Regions from separate parts of the Williamsia sp. Y712 genome, predicted to be linked through region 2. Evidence: predicted binding sites of a transcription regulator. Region 2 holds the regulator's gene; each other region holds the start of a gene.
What was found. Region 2 encodes LexA, which represses DNA repair genes until DNA is damaged. Its sites were predicted from a motif close to CGAACANNTGTTCG; they were not measured.
Positions count from the first base shown of each region.

Region 1: AC1D75_RS21915 (HNH endonuclease signature motif containing protein) is a predicted target of LexA. The motif match lies at 1,689-1,702, and genes of this name have one in related genera.
Region 3: AC1D75_RS24240 (error-prone DNA polymerase) is a predicted target of LexA. The motif match lies at 1,803-1,816, and genes of this name have one in related genera.
Region 4: AC1D75_RS22255 (HNH endonuclease signature motif containing protein) is a predicted target of LexA. The motif match lies at 1,705-1,718, and genes of this name have one in related genera.

Region 1 covers NZ_JCAIUN010000003.1:556,569-561,058, reverse strand. Annotated here, with positions in the region: gene AC1D75_RS21930 (vitamin K epoxide reductase family protein) at 1-548, shown strand, start outside; gene AC1D75_RS21925 (DivIVA domain-containing protein) at 687-878, shown strand; gene AC1D75_RS21920 (TetR family transcriptional regulator) at 962-1,609, shown strand; gene AC1D75_RS21915 (HNH endonuclease signature motif containing protein) at 1,933-3,321, shown strand; gene AC1D75_RS21910 (nitric oxide reductase activation protein NorD) at 3,658-4,490, shown strand, end outside.
Region 2 covers NZ_JCAIUN010000002.1:683,311-687,800, forward strand. Annotated here, with positions in the region: gene hrpA (ATP-dependent RNA helicase HrpA) at 1-1,059, shown strand, start outside; gene nrdR (transcriptional regulator NrdR) at 1,065-1,514, opposite strand; gene AC1D75_RS18005 (LysM peptidoglycan-binding domain-containing protein) at 1,605-2,111, opposite strand; gene lexA (transcriptional repressor LexA) at 2,303-3,022, shown strand; gene AC1D75_RS18015 (acyl-CoA dehydrogenase family protein) at 3,125-4,267, opposite strand; gene hflX (GTPase HflX) at 4,360-4,490, opposite strand, start outside.
Region 3 covers NZ_JCAIUN010000004.1:226,647-231,136, reverse strand. Annotated here, with positions in the region: gene AC1D75_RS24250 (serpin family protein) at 1-595, opposite strand, end outside; gene AC1D75_RS24245 (alanine racemase) at 592-1,713, opposite strand; gene AC1D75_RS24240 (error-prone DNA polymerase) at 1,829-4,490, shown strand, end outside.
Region 4 covers NZ_JCAIUN010000003.1:624,448-628,937, reverse strand. Annotated here, with positions in the region: gene AC1D75_RS22265 (XdhC family protein) at 1-486, opposite strand, end outside; gene AC1D75_RS22260 (LysR family transcriptional regulator) at 588-1,544, shown strand; gene AC1D75_RS22255 (HNH endonuclease signature motif containing protein) at 1,831-3,042, shown strand; gene AC1D75_RS22250 (Rv1363c family protein) at 3,190-4,062, opposite strand; gene AC1D75_RS22245 (MlaD family protein) at 4,059-4,490, opposite strand, start outside.

The sequences.
Region 1 (4,490 bases), on a different contig from region 2:
TCCTGGGTATCTGCGGCGTCATCGGCCTGGCGGCGTCGTTCACCTTGACCGTCGAGAAGTTCGAACTGGCGGAGAACCCGGACTATGTGACCAGTTGCGATATCAGCCCGGTATTGAACTGCGGTTCGATCATGGACACGTCCCAGGCGGCGCTCTTCGGATTTCCGAATTCGCTGATCGGACTCGTCGGTTTCTCGGCCCTGCTGGCGATCGCCGTCATGATGGGACGCAGACCTTCTGCGCTGATCATGCTCGGCATGCAGGTCGGGCTGACCGCCGGCATCGTCTTCATACACTGGTTGATTTTCCAGAGCCTTTACCGCATCGATGCGTTGTGCCCGTATTGCATGGTTGTCTGGGTCGTGACCATTGTCGCGTTCTGCTACGTGAGCCTGCGCAATGCCGACGACTACATCACGGGCGGTTTCCCACGGAAGATGATGAACGCGGCCCTGAGCATCCATTCCCTGATTCCGGTGGTGTGGATTCTCGTGATCGCCGGCCTGATCGGACAGCATTTCTGGTGGTACTGGTCGACGCTCATCTGACACCGAGCGGTCAGTCGACGTCTCCACCAATACCCGCCTGCAACCTGGGCCTCAAGACCAACGAACCCTTTGTTCGCGATCGCAAAGCCGTTATGCTCGATACCAATCTGTGTCGGGCAAGCCCAGGAGGACGGCAAAATGCACACCACGGATAATTCACCTCACCCATTGGTCACCGCGTCGGACGTCCACAAGGTTGCTTTCCGCAAGCCCCCGCTGGGCAAACGCGGCTACAACGAAGACGACGTCGACAGCTTCCTCGACGAGGTGGAGGAAACACTCCGCCAACTACACAACCGCCTCGCCCGCTACGAAGACCCCACCCGCTGAGAGCACCGATCAGGCCACCACCGCGATCGCGTCCACGGTGGAGAACAACGGCGAGCGCGTGATCGCAACCTAGACTCGGACAGATGACGGGTCACGGCAACGCTGCGGAGAAGGAACTCGGACCGCGGATTCCAGACAAGCCGAATGGGCGTGCGGCACAGCGCCTCGAGACACGTCGACGCATCTTCGATGCCGCGGTGGCCGAATTCAAACGAACTGGCGTGGCCGACGCCGATGTCGGTGCCATCGTAGCTGCAGCAGGTGTCGCACGCGGTACGTTCTACTTCCATTTCCCCAGCAAAGAGCACGTCCTCATCGAGATCGAGAACGCCGAGGTCGCCAGAGCCGCAAGAGATCTTGAGCGATTCATCGCCAAGTCACCCGGTTTGGCCGACGTGCTCTCCGAGACTGTCCGCCTGACAAAATCAGCAAAGCGCAGGCTCGGAAGGAATCTGTTCCGGGATGTCCTGGCCCTGTATTTCTCGCCCACCCGACCACAGCTCGATCTCACCCCCGCCAAAGGTCTATCCGTCATCGAACTCGTCGTCACCCAGATCGAACAGGCCCGCGATCGCGGTGAGATCTACGCCGACGTCGACCCCGCGCACAGTGCGCTCTTCTTCTTCCTCGGTCTCTATGCCTACCTGACCGTGAGCCACGAAGGACCACAAGATCCGCATGCTCTCGATCAATACGTGGCCGGCGTGATGCGAGGCTTGGAACCCCGCTGACCGGTTGCAGGATTGCACGACGTGCGCAACACGTTCCTCCACAGGGAGTTTAGTTCGGACAGAGCCCCAAACCATTACTCGAACAAACATTCGACACACCGTGTTATCCGGAGTATTCTGGTTGAAAGATTTCAATCAGATGTGCTGGGGGGCATGATGACTGACGATCCATCTGATGAAGTTGGGGTTGATTCTTCTTCGGCGCCGGTGTTGGTGCGTAAGTACCTCGAGTTGGAGTTGCTCGTTGCCGATATCGCAGACTGCGCCGATTCAGCATGTCTGGGGCGGAAGTCAATGAGCTTGTGCGGGTGCATGAACGGATAGTGCGCAAGCTTGAGTTCACCGGGTTGCGGCACCTGTTGCGGGTTTCGGATCGGTCATCGTTTACCGAAGCCGGGTACTCGTCACTGTTCAGTTTCACCCGCAGCGAGTTGCGGCTGACCAAAGGACAAACCTTCTCCCGGATCCGCGGGTTGGAGGCGGTCGGCCGATTCCACACGATGCAGGGTGAGGAGTTGGCGCCGAAATGCCCTGCCGCCGAACAGGCCTGGGCTCACGGGCTGATCGGGGCCGCGCATATGGATGTGATGTTGGATGTGCGCAAACACATTCCGTCCGCGGCTGATCCGGCGGTGTATGACGTGGCCGATCACTGGATGACCGAAGAAGCCGTCAGCCAAGACCCGACGCAGTTGGCGGCATCGGGTCGTGCGGTGTTGGCCCGGGTTGATCCCGATGGCCGGCTGACCGATGATTCGGATCGGGCCCGCAAACGTTCGGTGGGGATCGGTGGTCAGGGTGTGGATCTGATGGCCAAGATCTCGGGCACCCTGGATCCGGAAACGTTGGCGTTGTTCAAGACGGTGATGGATGTGTGGGCGGCGCCGGGGATGAACAACCCGGCCGACCCCAACTCGCCGACCGGGGCCTCCGATGATCCGAAACAGGATGCTGAACTGGTCAAGGCTGCCGCTGAGCGTGATACCCGCTCGAAGGGCCAACAATGCCACGACGCGCTCAAGGCGATCCTGACAACGATTCTGGAATGCAACCTGCTCGGCAAGTCCCATCGGGGTTTGCCGGCGCAGTTGATCATCACGATGACCAAAGAGCAGCTCGACGACTGTGCGGGGATCGCCAGAACGGCGTCGGGAGTGGATATTCCAGTCAAAGAGGCCCTGCACCTGGCAGCCCGGTCCGACAAATATTTGGCCGTGTTCGCCGACCACTCCGCGGAGGTGTTGTATCTGGCCCGGACCAAACGGACCGCGCAGAAGGGCCAGCGGCTCGCGTTGTTCGTCCGGGATCGGGGTTGTTCGCATCCAGGCTGCACCAATCCAGCGACCTGGGTCGAGGCCCATCACCTACTTGCATGGATCAACGGTGGTCTGACCGACATCGATCTGATGGGGTCAGCGTGCCCGCCGCACCACAAACTCATCGGTGATGGCCCACATCAGTGGCGGACAATCATGATCACCGAAGGCCCCGACACGGGTCGAGTCGGCTGGATACCGCCGGCGTCGGTTGATCCAGAACGCACACCGCGGGTCAACCGCGCCCAGCACGTCAACGAAACCTTCGCAGCGGCCTGGCAAAAAGTCCTCGCCGACCGGCAAGCGGCACTGGCCGAAAAGTTGGCGGAACTGACCGGCGACGAATCTGACATCCCACCGGATCCCGGCATCGACGATCCCGAGCGCGACGAATAGCCCTCATGGAACACATGTTTCGGGCAGACAGGCAGTCAATCGCCGAGTCAGAAATAGGGCCACCGCGATGGCGGGCGCGCACTGCGCCTGATACCGCCCACTCAACTCATTGACAGATTTCATTGACAGCAGTCAGTGAATGGGTCTAGAACTGACATATCCGCCGACATCGAGATGGGGTCCTGGATATGTGGCTGGACATTCTGCGGCTGGTGGTCGCGTGGAGCGCGATGGGTGCCGTGATCGCGTTCTGGTATTGGGTCATGAAGAACATCGGTACATTCTGATGACCATCCTTGCCGGAGCGAACGTCGCTGGCAACGTGAGTGTTTCACGTTGAACGCGACGCCGATCCCGGCTGCGCTCACCGTCGAGCGCAGCTGCGGCCTGACTGCCGTCGCCTTCTCCGGGCGGCGACGGAGCGGTGCCCGACTGATGACAGGCGAGCATCGAACGTTCGGACTCAACAACCTTCAGAACATTGTCCAGGTACCCTATCCAGCGATCTCGACGGATTGGACAACACGAACACTGACCTGCGGTGTTGCGCTGCAGTGTTCGCCATCCAAAGACGACATCGGACGCTATCCGCTGCAGCAACTCTCGCCTCGTGAGCTGGCGGCGTTGACCGTCGTCGAGGCGGGGGTCGCGCTGCGTTGGATCGCCGATCACTGGCCTGGCCTGATACCGGAACTCGATCGCCTCCTGACTGGACTTCCGTTTGCAGACAGCGGTTTCGACGCCACCGACATGCTCCGGCGTGCGGACATGATGGCCAAATCCCGCGAGAGAATCGACCCGCACCCGCTTCTCGGACAACTACCACTGCAGGCTCCGCCAGGCCGCGGCCTGGCTGCCGCGGTCAAGCGGGTGTACAGCCGGATGCCGTGGACTTCCCCCCGCAGCGATGCCCAGCGCCTGTTGTCCATCCCGGTCGGAGGGGAAGGCGGAGTGCGTAATTCGAACCTTCCGCCACCGAGTCGACCCGAAGACGAAGACATCGAGATCCGGCCGGACCAGCGGGCGGGCATCCCATACCCCGAGTGGAACGCATGGCGTGAGAGCTTCCTCATCGACCACGTTGCGGTGCTGGAGCGAAAGCATCGGGGATCTGGTCGGGCGGGTCCACCGGTGTCGACAGATCTGCGGAAATGGTTCGCCGAGCACAC
Region 2 (4,490 bases):
GCCGAACTCACCCGCCTCACCGGCGTGCGGATCGCAGCCGCCGACCTGAGGCCGACCGCGCTGCCCGACCACCTGCGAATGACCTTCGTGGCCCTGGCCCCGGACGGTCAGGAGTTGGGCCACTCCAAATCGTTGACAGAGCTCCAGGACCGACTCGGCGGCAAGGCTCGCGCGGCTCTAGAGAAGGAGGCCGCGACCGAGTCGACGCCGGTGGCAACCACCTGGACAGACAAGACGTTCGGAACCATCGCGCGCTCGGTCCGCAACACCGTTGCCGGACAGGAGATCACGAGCTACCCGGCTTTGGTGCCCCGCAAAGGCGGCTTCACCGTTGCCCCGATGTCGACCGAGTCCGAGCAGCGCAGCGCGATGTACAACGCCCTGATCGGACTGCTTCTCAATGATGTGCCGGGCCTACGTCAGAACGCGACTTCTGCACTCGGGACCGCGGAGCGGCTGGCACTGAGCCAAAGCCCTTACCCCAGCGGTGAGGCATTGCTCACCGATTGCGTGCGGGCGGCGGTGATCGACCTGGTTCCCCCGCAGCCGGAGGTCTGGACCGCTGCCGACTACGCCGCGCTGAAAGGCCATGTCGCCGGGCAGGTCACGAGTCGGGCCACCACCAAATTGCGCCAAGCCGCGGCGATCTTGACCCGGGTGGCTCCGCTGCGTACCGCCATCGCGGCCAGCACGGTGACTGACGCTGCCGACGACGTGCGCGATCAACTCGCGGATCTTGTCTTCGACGGGTTCATCTCGGCCACCGGTGGCGAACACCTCCCCGAGATCCCGCGGTATCTGGATGCTGCCCTGGCCCGGCTGGAACAGCTGCCGGCCTCCGCTTCTCGGGACGCCGCGTCGATGGCAGCCATCGATCGCGTGGTGGCCGCATGGACAGACCATCTGCAGATGATCCCGCCGCAGCGGCGCGATGCGGTCAGCGAGGCCGCGGGCTGGATTGTCGAGGAATTGCGCGTCGGACTGTTTGCTCAACAGCTCCGAACCGCTTACCCGATCTCAGAAAAACGTGCCATCAAGGCGATCCGCGACTTGCGGTAGTGGCGCTAAGGCTTGCTCGACCGGAGGTCGTCGATTTCTTTCTGGAAATCATCCACCGAGTCGAATGACCGGTAGACGGAGGCGAATCGCAGGTATGCGACCTCATCGAGATCGCGAAGCGGGCCGAGGATAGCCAGACCGACCTCATTGGCCGGCACTTCCGCCGAGCCTGATGCCCGCACCGCTTCTTCCACCTGCTGCGCGAGATGCTGCAATTTGTCGTCGTCGACCGAACGGCCCTGGCAGGCCCGGCGGACGCCGCGCATGACCTTCTCACGACTGAACGGTTCAGTGACGCCCGTTCGCTTGACCACCGAGAGCACCGCGGTCTCCACCGTGGTGAAACGGCGTGCACACTGCGAACAGGCGCGGCGGCGACGGATGGCCTGACCCTCGTCCGCCACCCGCGAATCGATTACGCGGGTGTCCTCGTTCTTGCAAAACGGGCAATGCATGCACGATTCCTCGACGGTCGACGGCCTGGGCGGAGTGACCAGACACTGTGACTCCGAGGATACCGTCCGCGATCGCGGCCCCTCCACGGTCTACCTCGCGTAGACGGGGGTGACCAATGCCTGACCCACCGACAGTGCCGAGTTGTTCATGGCGTTGAGTTCCATGATCTTCGCAACCACGGCTTCGGTCGGCATCTCGGGTGCGATGCGGGAGGCGATGGCGCCCAACGACTCCCCCGATTGGACCCGGACGACCTCGGTTCCGACGCGGGCCGGATCGGCGGACTGTTGCATGACGCCGCCGAAGAAGGTCATGAACGCCACCACGAGCATCAGACCGACGCCGGTGACCGACGCAGCCGCCCAGGCGCGTCTGCGGGCGAAGACCATCTCGCGAGCGGTCGGTATCCGCCGCTCGGAATTACGCGAATCGGCACACGAGACGGCGACCCGGCGCTGCGCAGGCAGACGGCGACCGGCCGGGCGTGATGTGTCCGCGGGCCGTACCGGGCGCGTGGTGCGCGGGGCGGTACCGCTCTCGGAGTGGTGAACAGGCCGAGCTGTGGCCGGCCGGATGATGGTGGTGGCTGCAGTCATGGGGTTCAGTCCTCGATCATCGGTTTCGATCTCTATTCGATCACTCGTTCGATTGAAAGAGTGTTCGATTTGTACCACGGGCCTCCGACAAAGCGCCACGCCTGATCGAACAAATGTTTGAGACTTGTGACCATTTGCACTATCTTTGTCGACATGGACCCCGCCCGATACCGCATGAACTGGAGGACCTGATGGCCGATACAACCCAGCCCCCGACACCGGCGGACGGGGCCGCGACCACTGTTGTCGCCACCGAACCACTCGCCGAGGGCTCACTGACCCCCCGTCAGAAAGCAGTTCTCGAGGTCATCCGTACCTCGGTTCGCGAGCGCGGCTACCCGCCGAGCATCCGGGAGATCGGTGACGCCGTCGGTCTGACCTCAACGTCGTCGGTCGCCCACCAGCTCCGCACGCTCGAACGCAAGGGTTTCCTGCAGCGCGAGAACAACCGGCCTCGAGCGGTGAACATCCAGGACACCGACCTGAACCCGGCCACAGCGGCCGGGCAGGTTCAGACACCGGACGAATCCCTGCCGACACCGACGTTCGTCCCGGTCCTCGGCCGGATCGCGGCCGGCGGTCCGATCCTCGCCGAAGAAGCCGTCGAAGACGTCTTCCCGCTCCCCAAAGAGCTGGTCGGTGAAGGTTCACTGTTCCTGCTCAGGGTCGTCGGTGAATCGATGATCGACGCCGCGATCTGCGACGGTGACTGGGTGGTCGTACGCCAGCAGAATGTTGCCGACAACGGCGACATCGTTGCGGCGATGATCGACGGCGACGCCACGATCAAGACATTCAAGCGCACCAAGGACGCCGTGTGGCTGATGCCGCACAACCCGGTGTTCGATCCCATCCCGGGCAACGATGCCGTCATCCTGGGCAAGGTCGTCACAGTGATGCGCCGACTCTGAGCTCCGAGTCGTAGGCAGATCACTCTCAGAGCGATCAAAGGCGGGGTGTACCGGGATATCCCGGTACACCCCGCCTTTCGAGTTCAGGGGATCACGAAGTGATCAGACCCCGAGACTGCGTCCGATCACTTCCTTCATGATCTCGGTCGTGCCGCCGTAGATGGTCTGCACGCGAGAGTCGAGGAACGCCTTGGCGACCGAGTATTCACGCATGTATCCGTATCCGCCGTGCAGCTGCAGACACCGGTCGACCAGGTGCACCTGGTTCTCGGTGGCGTAATACTTGGCCATTGCGGCGTCCGGGACGGTCAGCTTCTTCTCGTTCAGCAGACCGATGCAGTGATCGACGAAGACACGCGTCGTCGTGGTCGAGGTGGCCAGTTCGGCCAGCAGGAACCGGGTGTTCTGGAAGTTTCCGATCGAGCGACCGAAGGCCTTGCGGTCCTTGGCGTACTGAACGGTGGTCTCCAGCACCTGCTCCATCGCCGCCGCGGCGACCACTGCGATCGACAGGCGTTCGCGGGGCAGGTTCTGCATCAGGTAGATGAAGCCGAGGCCTTCTTCACCGAGCAGGTTCTCGGCGGGCACGCGGACGTTGTCGAAGCTCAGTTCGGCTGTGTCCTGCGCCTTCATGCCGACCTTGTCGAGGTTGCGGCCGCGCTCGAAACCCTTCATGCCACGCTCGACGACCAGCAGGCTGAATCCCTTCGCGCCTGCCTCGGGGTCGGTGCGCGCGACCACGATCACCAGGTCGGCGTTGATGCCGTTGGTGATGAACGTCTTCGATCCGTTGAGCACCCAGTGGTCGCCGTCTTTCTTGGCGTTGGTCTTGATGCCCTGCAGATCCGAACCGGTTCCGGGCTCGGTCATGGCGATGGCGGTGATGAGCTCACCGGAGGTGAATCCCGGAAGCCAACGCGCCTTCTGCTCATCGTTGGTCAGCTCCAGCAGGTACGGCGCGATGACGTCGTTGTGCAGGGTGAATCCCAGGCCGCTGAACCCGCCCCGTGCGGACTCCTCGGAGACGATGGCCTGGTAGCGGAAGTCGTCGACTCCGCCGCCGCCGAACTCTTCGGGTGCGTCCACGGCCAGGAAGCCGTTCTTACCTGCTTCGATCCACACATCGCGATCGACGATGTTCTGCTCTTCCCAGCGGGCGTGGTGCGGCGCCACATGCTGTTCGAGGAAGCTTCGGTACGAATCGCGGTAGAGGAGGTGTTCAGGCTCGAAAATCGTACGTTCCATCAAGGTCTCCATAACGAGGTGTCAAAACGCGGATGTGCCAGTAACTGTAACTGGATTCTACATTTAGCCCAAGGGCCTGGAGGCCTGGATTTTCAGAACAAGTCAGATGCGGCGAACTCGGCCAGCTGGCTGGCAAGCGCAGAAGGCACGCTGGCGACGATCTCCGTGCCATCGGCGCCGTGCTCTTCGCGCGTCACATCTCCCTCGGCGTGGATGCGCGAGA
Region 3 (4,490 bases), on a different contig from region 2:
CGGTGTTGACCGAAACCCACTGGTTGAGTGCTGATTCGGTCTGCGGCACCGAGAAGTTGACCGGGTAGACGCCGGTACCGAAGCTGCGTCCGAGCACTTCGAGGTAGTCGGCACCGACCTCGAGGGAGTCGTCGATGAAGATCCCCGATGCCTGGTGGAACACCGGGGGCGACGGTGGGTTCTTCCGATCGACGCTGCCGGGATCACCCGAAACCTGATCGAGCTGACCGATCAGTGCTGCCACGGTGTCGGTATCGGTGACATCGAGTACGGAATCGAGTTCGACAGCGGTGTTGCCGCCGGCTCCGGCCCGCACCATCTGCAGCGTGACCATGGCTCCCCAGGGAGACACCACCGCATTGGCGGCCTGCTGATCGGCCGCTGACTGGGCGCTGCGGATCATGTCGACCCCCAGTTCGCTGGTGGAGGAGACCAATTCGGTTGCTGTGTCGCGGACCTCATCGATGCCGATCTGGTCGAACTCGATGTCGGGGGCTGCGGTCAATTCCAGTGTCACCTCGGGTTGTTCGTCCGGAGCGCACGCGGACACGGCCAGTGTCAGGGCTGCCAGAGCCACGGTTCCGAGTCGCTTCACGTGTTGGCTCCACGGGCGGTGACGGGCCAGTGCGTCACCACGTCATCCGCGCCGACCACGACCAGCTCATCGGCGAGATTGACGGCAGTGCACACATGATTGGGGGCGATCCGGACCCGCATCCCCGGTGCCGGGGTGCGCGAGGTGTTCGAGAAATCAATGGTTGCGTGATGCTCGGAGAGTGCGGTGACGCGCGCCTCGGGTTCGTCGGGAAGCCGTCCACCACCGCTGATCCAGGCCGGCTGGTCTGCCCCGAGGACTTTGCTGCCCACGTCGACGATGGCCTTTGCTCCGTTGCTGTGCACCACGGTGCCGATTGCCGTCAATGCCACATCGGCCATGGTAGCGATCCCGAGTTCGACCTGCTGCGCGTCGTTGAACACGTAGACACCCGGCCGGATCTCGGTGAGGACCGTGGGATCGGCATCAGATACCGAAGGCGTGGAACCGCCGCTGCGGATCACCGGGTCGATCTGGCGGCTGCGCAGTGATTCGGCGGCCACTGCCAGGGCGCGCGATTCCTCCCCGGCGGCATCGGACGGGCCACCGGGTCGGTAGCTGTGTCCGGGAAAGGTGAAGCTCCCGAGCACCTGCAATCCCGCTTCGACCGCGCCTGCTCCCACATCGCCGACGACCTCAGGGGCGACACCGGTACGGTGATGTCCCGAATCGACCTCGACCAGTACCGAAGCCCCGGGGAGGTGCGCTGCGAGTTGCTGTGCGCCGGCAACCGAATCGACCGCGAGCAGCACCCGCGCCCGCTCCATCACCGCACGCAGTCGTACGGCCTTGTTCTCGGTCAGCCACAGTGGATAGGCGATGAAGAGGTCCGAGAAACCCCCGGCAGCAAAGGATTCCGCTTCTGCGATGGTGGCAACCGTCAGGCCTGTTGCGCCGCCGTCCAATTGGCGTTGTCCCAGGATGAGTGATTTGTGCGTCTTCGCGTGGGGACGCAACCGGAGGCCGGCCGCAGCCGCAAAGGCCGACATGCGGGCGATGTTCGCATCGAGTACCTGCTCGTCGACCGCGAGGAACGGGGTGTCGAGCGCCGATGTCGCGGTCAGTATCCGACCGCCCCGATCGGGCTCGACCCGGTGAGCTGTGATGCGTTCCGTCATGTGAGGCAACAATGCCAGAGTCGGATTCACGGCACCGAAGTAGTTCACTGCCATCGGCCCTGGTCGAGGTGTGAGGGCGACTTGTTGATCGAAACTATGTTCGATACCATGGGTTATGGGCTGGCACAATGGCCCTCCGACCTGGTCGGAGATGGAGCGCGTACTGTCCGGTCGACCGTCCGACGGCGGCCGGTCCGGTGAGACATTTGCCGGTGATGGCAGTGATAGTCCGGCCTGGTCCCGCAAGCGCGAGCCCTATGAGGCCGGAGCGCTCAGCAGGGGTGCTTCTGCCACTCCGTACGCCGAATTGCATGCCCATACCTCGTACAGTTTTCTCGACGGTGCCAGTAGTCCGGAAGAGATGGCGCAGGAGGCCTACCGGCTGGGACTCGAGGCGCTGGCGATCACCGATCACAACGGCTTCTACGGGGTGGTGCGGTTTGCCGAGGCCGCCCGGGAATGGGAACTGCCCACCATCTTCGGATCCGAGTTGTCGTTGGAACACGACTCGTCTCGGACCGGGATCGCCGACCCGAGCGGTTCGCACCTGCTCGTCCTGGCCCGGGGGCAGGAGGGTTACCGCCGTCTGTCGCGTCAACTGGCCGACGGCCACATGGCGGCCGGGGAGAAGGGGTTGCTGCGCTTCGACATCGACACGCTGGCGCAGGCGGCGCAAGGACATTGGCTGATCCTGACCGGTTGCCGCAAGGGTGATGTACGACGCGCACTGGAGACGGGTGGTCCGTCGGCTGCCGAGAAGGCACTGCGTGATCTGGTTGGCAGGTTCGGCCGCGACAACGTGGTGATGGAACTGACCGTCCACGGTGTTCCCGAAGACGACGAGCGCAATGCCGCCCTCGCGCAGATCGCCCATCGGAATCGGGTGCAGACTGTCGCGACCACGGGCGCGCACTTCGCGGCACCGGAGCGTCGGCGTCTGGCGATGGCGATGGCTGCGGTGCGGGCACGGCGCAGCCTCGACGAGATGGACGGGTGGCTCGGTCCACTCGGTGGCGCGCATCTGCGCAGCGGGGATGAGATGGCCCGGTTGCTCGCCGCACATCCGGAGTCCCTCGACAACGCCGTCATGCTGGCCAAAGACCTGGCATTCGGGCTGCATCTGATCGCGCCGCAGCTACCGCCTTTCGATGTGCCGCAAGGGTATACGGAGAGTTCGTGGTTGCGTGAGCTCACCGCACGTGGGGCATTGGAGCGATATGGCACCCCGCAGGAGCATCCCAAGGCGTACCAGCAGATCGAACACGAGCTGAACGTGATCGATTCACTGGGCTTCCCTGGCTACTTCCTGGTGGTACACGACATCGTCTCGTTCTGTCGTGCCAACGACATCCTGTGTCAGGGACGAGGTAGCGCCGCGAACTCGGCGGTCTGTTATGCCCTCGGTGTCACCGCGGTGGATGCGGTCAGCAACGGCTTGCTGTTCGAGCGGTTCTTGTCCCCGGCCAGGGACGGCCCACCGGACATCGATGTCGACATCGAATCGGATCGGCGTGAAGAGGCCATCCAGTACGTCTACCGGCGCTACGGCAGGCAGAACGCGGCCCAGGTGGCGAATGTGATCACCTACCGCGGTAAGTCGTCGGTGCGCGACATGGCTCGTGCCCTCGGATACTCGGTGGGTCAGCAGGATGCCTGGAGCAAACAGGTGCACCGGTATGGCGCTGCCCAATCGGCCGAGACCGACATCCCCGACGACGTGCTCGATCTGGCCGAGCAGATCAACGGCATGCCAAGGCATCTGGGCATCCACTCCGGTGGCATGGTCATCTGTGATCGGCCGATCGCCGACGTATGCCCAACCGAATGGGCGCGGATGCCCGGCCGCAGTGTGTTGCAGTGGGACAAAGATGATTGTGCCGCAATCGGTCTGGTGAAGTTCGACCTGCTGGGCCTGGGCATGCTCTCGGCCATCCACTACGCCATCGACTTCCTGGCCGAGCATCGCGACATCCACGTCGACCTGGCGAAGATCGATCTCACCGAAAAAGCGGTGTACGACATGCTCTGTCGCGCCGACACCGTCGGTGTGTTCCAGGTGGAGTCGCGGGCACAGATGGCCACCCTGCCGCGGCTCAAACCCCGAAAGTTCTACGACCTGGTGGTCGAGGTGGCACTGATCCGGCCGGGCCCGATCCAGGGTGGGTCTGTGCATCCCTACATTCGTCGTCGCAATGGTCTGGAAGAGCCGACCTGTGAGCATCCCTCGATGGAGCAGGCGCTCAAACGGACCCTCGGGGTACCGCTGTTCCAGGAACAACTCATGCAGTTGGCGGTCGATGTTGCCGGCTTCAGCGCCGCCGAGGCCGATCAGTTGCGACGGGCGATGGGGTCGAAACGATCACCAGAGAAGATGGATCGCCTGCGCAGCCGGTTCTACCAAGGCATGGAAGACCTGCACGGGATCACCGGGGAAGTGGCCGATCGCATCTTCGAGAAGATGGCTGCCTTTGCCAATTTCGGTTTCCCCGAGAGCCATTCGCAGAGTTTCGCCTCCCTGGTCTTCTATTCGTCGTGGCTCAAGCTGCATCACCCGGCGGCCTTCTGTGCGGCACTGCTGAAGGCACAGCCGATGGGTTTCTACTCACCGCAGTCGTTGGTCGCCGATGCCCGCAGGCATGGGGTCAGGGTGCACGGACCGGACATCAACGTCTCGCAGCCCCATGCGGACCTGGAGAACGGTGGCCTCGATGTCCGGCTCGGGCTGGGGTCGGTGCGCAACATCGGCATCGATCTGGCCGAGAAGATCGTGGCGCAGC
Region 4 (4,490 bases), on a different contig from region 2:
GGCGACCGCGTTGTCCATACGGGTAGAGCCGAGGTGCCCGGCGACCGTTGTCGGCCGGACGACAAGCCGTCGCCCGATCCACCCCGAATCCGGGTGTTCGATCACGGTCGCGATGGCGACGGGTTGATGATCGGCGATGTCCTGGGCAATTTGGCCCAGCTCGGGAAATGTCTCCTGCGAGATCGCCTCGACAAATACATCCAGGATCCCGCCGCACGTCAGGCCCACGGCGAACGCGTCGTCATCCGAGACGCCATAGCGTTCCAGAGCCGGTTCACCATTTTGTGCGGTGTCGGCGGCCAGTTCGTAGACCGCGCCTTCCACACATCCACCGGAGACGGATCCGCTGACCGTACCGTCGGGCGCCACCACCATCAGCGCCCCTGCCGGCCTGGGAGCGGACCGAAACGTCCGCACGACAGTGCCGACACCCGCGGTTCCCCCGGAACCCCAGATGCGCATCAGATCCGCCAGCACGTCCTGCATTTCTCAAACTCCTCTACGCGACCCGTTGTGCCCGCGTCCCTTTGTAATTGGCCGTTCACGAATCGACGTGTCGGGCCTGACCTCCAACGTAGGCTCAGAACGTGACACCCGCTCAGCTTCGAGCCTATTCCGCCGTCGTGCGGCACGGTTCCGTGCACGCGGCAGCACAGGAACTGGGTATGACCGACGCCGGGATCTCCACGCATGTTGCGCAACTGCGTAAAGAACTCGACGATCCGCTGTTCGCACCGACCGCCGGCGGGCTGGCATTCACCCCGGGCGGCCTGAGACTTGCCGGACGAGCCACGGAGATCCTCGGTCTTCAGCAGCAGACCGTGATCGAGGTCGGAGAAGCAGCCCGTGGCCGACGACTGCTCAACATCGCGGCATCGAGCTCATTTGCCGAGCACGCGGCACCGGGTCTCATCGAATTGTTCGCCTCCCGCGCCAAAGACCTCTCGGTGGAGTTGAGCGTGCATCCGACCGCCAACTTCAAGAATCTCATCGAATCACGTGCGGTCGACATAGCGCTGGGTCCACAGGCCGCGCCGCCCAGTGACTCCATCGCGGTGCGTCCGTTCCTCAACTACCAGGTCATCACGGTTGCGGCACCAGGCAACCCACTCGCCTCCGGAGCGCCCACATCGACACTGCTACACGAGCAGCAATGGGTGCTCGGCCCCAGCGCCGGAAGCTCCACCGGTGTGCAGGCAAAGATGTTGCACGACCTGGGGATCCCCGAATCCAGACAACGAATATTCCAGAGCGATGCCGCCGCGATGGAGGAAGTCCACCGCAGCGGCGGGGTGAGCCTGACCATCGGTTTTGCGGTCGCCGCCGACCTGGCAGCCCGTCGCCTGATCCAGATCAAGGCCCCCGGACTGCAGGTTGCAGGGCAGTGGAGTGCGTCCACGTTGCCACCGGCGTCCCGTCAGCCAGCGGTCTCGGAACTCCTTCGATTCATCACCACACCGAGATGCACACAGGCGATGATCCGCGGATCCGGCGTAGGAGTCACCCGCTTTCGTCCGAAAGTCCATGTGACACTGTGGAGTTAGCAGTTCGCCGCAGCGTGGTCATCGCCAGCATGGTGCACGTATATGTAGCCGCAGACCTACGCCGCCTGCGATAGCAGCCAACCGACCTCCCCCACGACTTGTTTCGTCTCACTATCGAAAGATATTGCACCCAAGCCACATTGGGCGAAATCAACTCTTGCGAACACGCGTTCGAATAGGTACAGTGAAGTCAGTCGCCCACAAGCACGACGTATCTGACGCCTTCCCCGCAGAGACACTCCGGTCGACGCCCCCGGTTCACTCTTGCCTTGGAAGGTGCTGTGCCATGCGACTTCTCGAGATGGTCGACGATCTGGTCGACCTGGTCATACCTGATCATCCAACTGCCACGTTGGGCATGGCGAAGGATCTGATCACCCTACGCAACGTCACCGAGCATCAACTCGCGGTGTGCGCCGCGGTGATCGACGAGTCGGGTATCGCCCGTAAGGAGGGGTCTACCACGTCAAAGTTGTTGCAGGCCACTGGTTCGGCACCAGCATCGGCGTATCGGTGGTTGCGCATCGGACCGGGCCTCGCAGGCCTGGATCGTACCGCCGGCTATTCACGGGACGGGTTCCTGTCCTCCGAACACGTCGACGCGGTGGTCAAGGGCGTCGCGCATGTCGTCGGGCGGTCCGAGGATCCGATCACCGCTGAGCAACAGATCAAGTTCGAACGGAAATTGTTGAACCACGCCATCTCCGGAGCGCCACCCGCAGAGATCAGCGCGGCAGCCCGAGCGCTGGGGAACGAGGTGGCGAAAGACACGGGTGGTCCGCCGCCGGCGGAGGACCGGTCGCTGAACAGTCTCGAATACAAAGTTCACGAGGGCCGCTGTGTCGGCACATTCGATCTTGATGCGGTGATCGGGGAAAAGCTGTTCTCCGCGTTGGACTTCTGGTCAAGGGCGCGTCCTGAACCCGATGGCTCCGATGATCCGCGTTCTCCGACCCAGCGCCGCGCTGATGCGTTACATCAACTGTTGGATTGCGGCGGCGGCGGGCAAACACTGGTGTCGGCGCCCCGGACCGAGGTAATGGTCACCGTGCCCGCCGACCACCCCGAGGCTGCCACGCTGCCGTGGATGGGTCCGGTCACCGAGGCGACCGCTGCGATGTTGGCCTGTGATTCGTCGATCACCTCGATCACCCTCGACGGGCAGGACGTACCGATCGATCTGAGACCGCCGAAACGATTGTTCACCGGGCTGGTCCGTAAGGCGATCAACATCCGCGACGTCTGCTGCGTGAAATGTGGGGCGAAAGCGACCTGGTCGGACTGCCACCACATCGTGCACTTCGTCGACGGCGGCCTCACCACCCTCGAAAACGGGTGTCTGCTGTGCCGCACCTGCCACATGTCCGTTCACAACACTGACTGGGACGTCATCATGGGCTCCGACGGCCACCCGTGGATGATCCCACCCGCCGACATCGATCCGCAACGAAAACCTTTACCGGCCTACAACCGGCGAACCCTCACCCTCGCCGCCTGAACCAACTTTCCACCACCAGCGCACCCGAGATCTTGTCGGGACCGCGCTTGCATCTTTGACAACTCCATAGTGTGAAGACGCGTGTGGTGCTGTCGTCCGTCCCAGTCGATTGGCGGAACGGGCGGCAGCGCCACGGGCTTGAGTACGTCAGGGTAGGTCGACCTTGGAGGCCAGCCAGCGTCCGTCGACCTTCTCCATGGTCATCAGGACACGGCTGCGGTCGATTCTCGCGTCCGGCGTCGCGGTGTTGGTGACGCTCTGGTCGACAAAGAGCATGACCTCCACCTTCGACGTCGTCGCCGACTTGATGCCTGAATCGATGACCGTGCCCTGTGCGTTCGCCTTGTTCTCGACAAGCAGATCGCGTAACTGCCCGCTCGACTGCGAGTACATGTCCTTGAATTCGCCGGTGGCCCCGTCGAGTACGGCCGCGAAGTTCTGGTCCAGGCGGTCCGAGCTGACGCTGGTCAGGGTCACGGCGTATTGCTCGGCCGCAGCCCGGGCTTCGTCGGCGGCGGCATCGATGTTGTTCTGCTCGTTCAACTTCAAACCCAGGATCGCCGCCACGACGATGGCCGCGATGGCGATCACGGCCAGCGCACCCACGGCGGCCCGGCGAATCGTGAACGCCGTCCGCCACGAACGGCGGTCGGTGTCGGCACCCTTCACTGATCGAGTCCGCTTGGCAGACGACCTGTTGCCCTTCCCGACAGTGCCTTTCCCAACAGCGGCCGTCTCTGCTTCGGCCTTCTCTGCTTCGGCTTTCTCTGCGTCGGTCTGCGCAGTGTCGGGCTGCGCAGTGTCGGGCTGCGCAGTGTCGGCCTTCTCGGGGTTCTTCTTCGAGGTGTCGACCGCAACCGCCGGTGTATCCGCTTCTGCGGCTTCGACGTCCGCATCCTCGGCCATCAAACCCCATTTTTCTTCGGGAGTGGAGGTGACCGTTCCGCTGAGTTTGCTCATCGTTCTCTCCTCTGGATTGTCTCCGCTGTTGTTGTGGTGACCACCGGGCTGTGTGGTCATGGCGCCGAGGGCAGGACCGGACCTGCATAGGGCAATGGAATCGACTCCGGTCCAATGGGAGTCGGCGACGCGGTCGCGAGCGGATCGGCACCGGGTGGCGGGCCACCCGAATCGTCTCCGGCCGGGCGTGGGGCGTTGGCGGCACCGCGGATCAGCATCGACGGATCATCTTCCGTGCAGTAGGTGCCGTAGAGATAGGGCTCCGGGAAGTCGACCTGCCAGTGCGGACGGCGCGGGAGATCGTACTGGCAGTTCTTGCGCGGATAGATGTTCACCGCAGCCCAGATACCTCCGTCGCGCATGACCGATGCGATCGCGTCGAGGGTCGAGCCGTTCCGATCTTGCGGGAAGAAGAACTCCTGTAGCGCAGGGACTCTCAGATAGGTCAGCTGAGCAACAGTCGTCAGACTCCCCAGGAGCTGGACCAT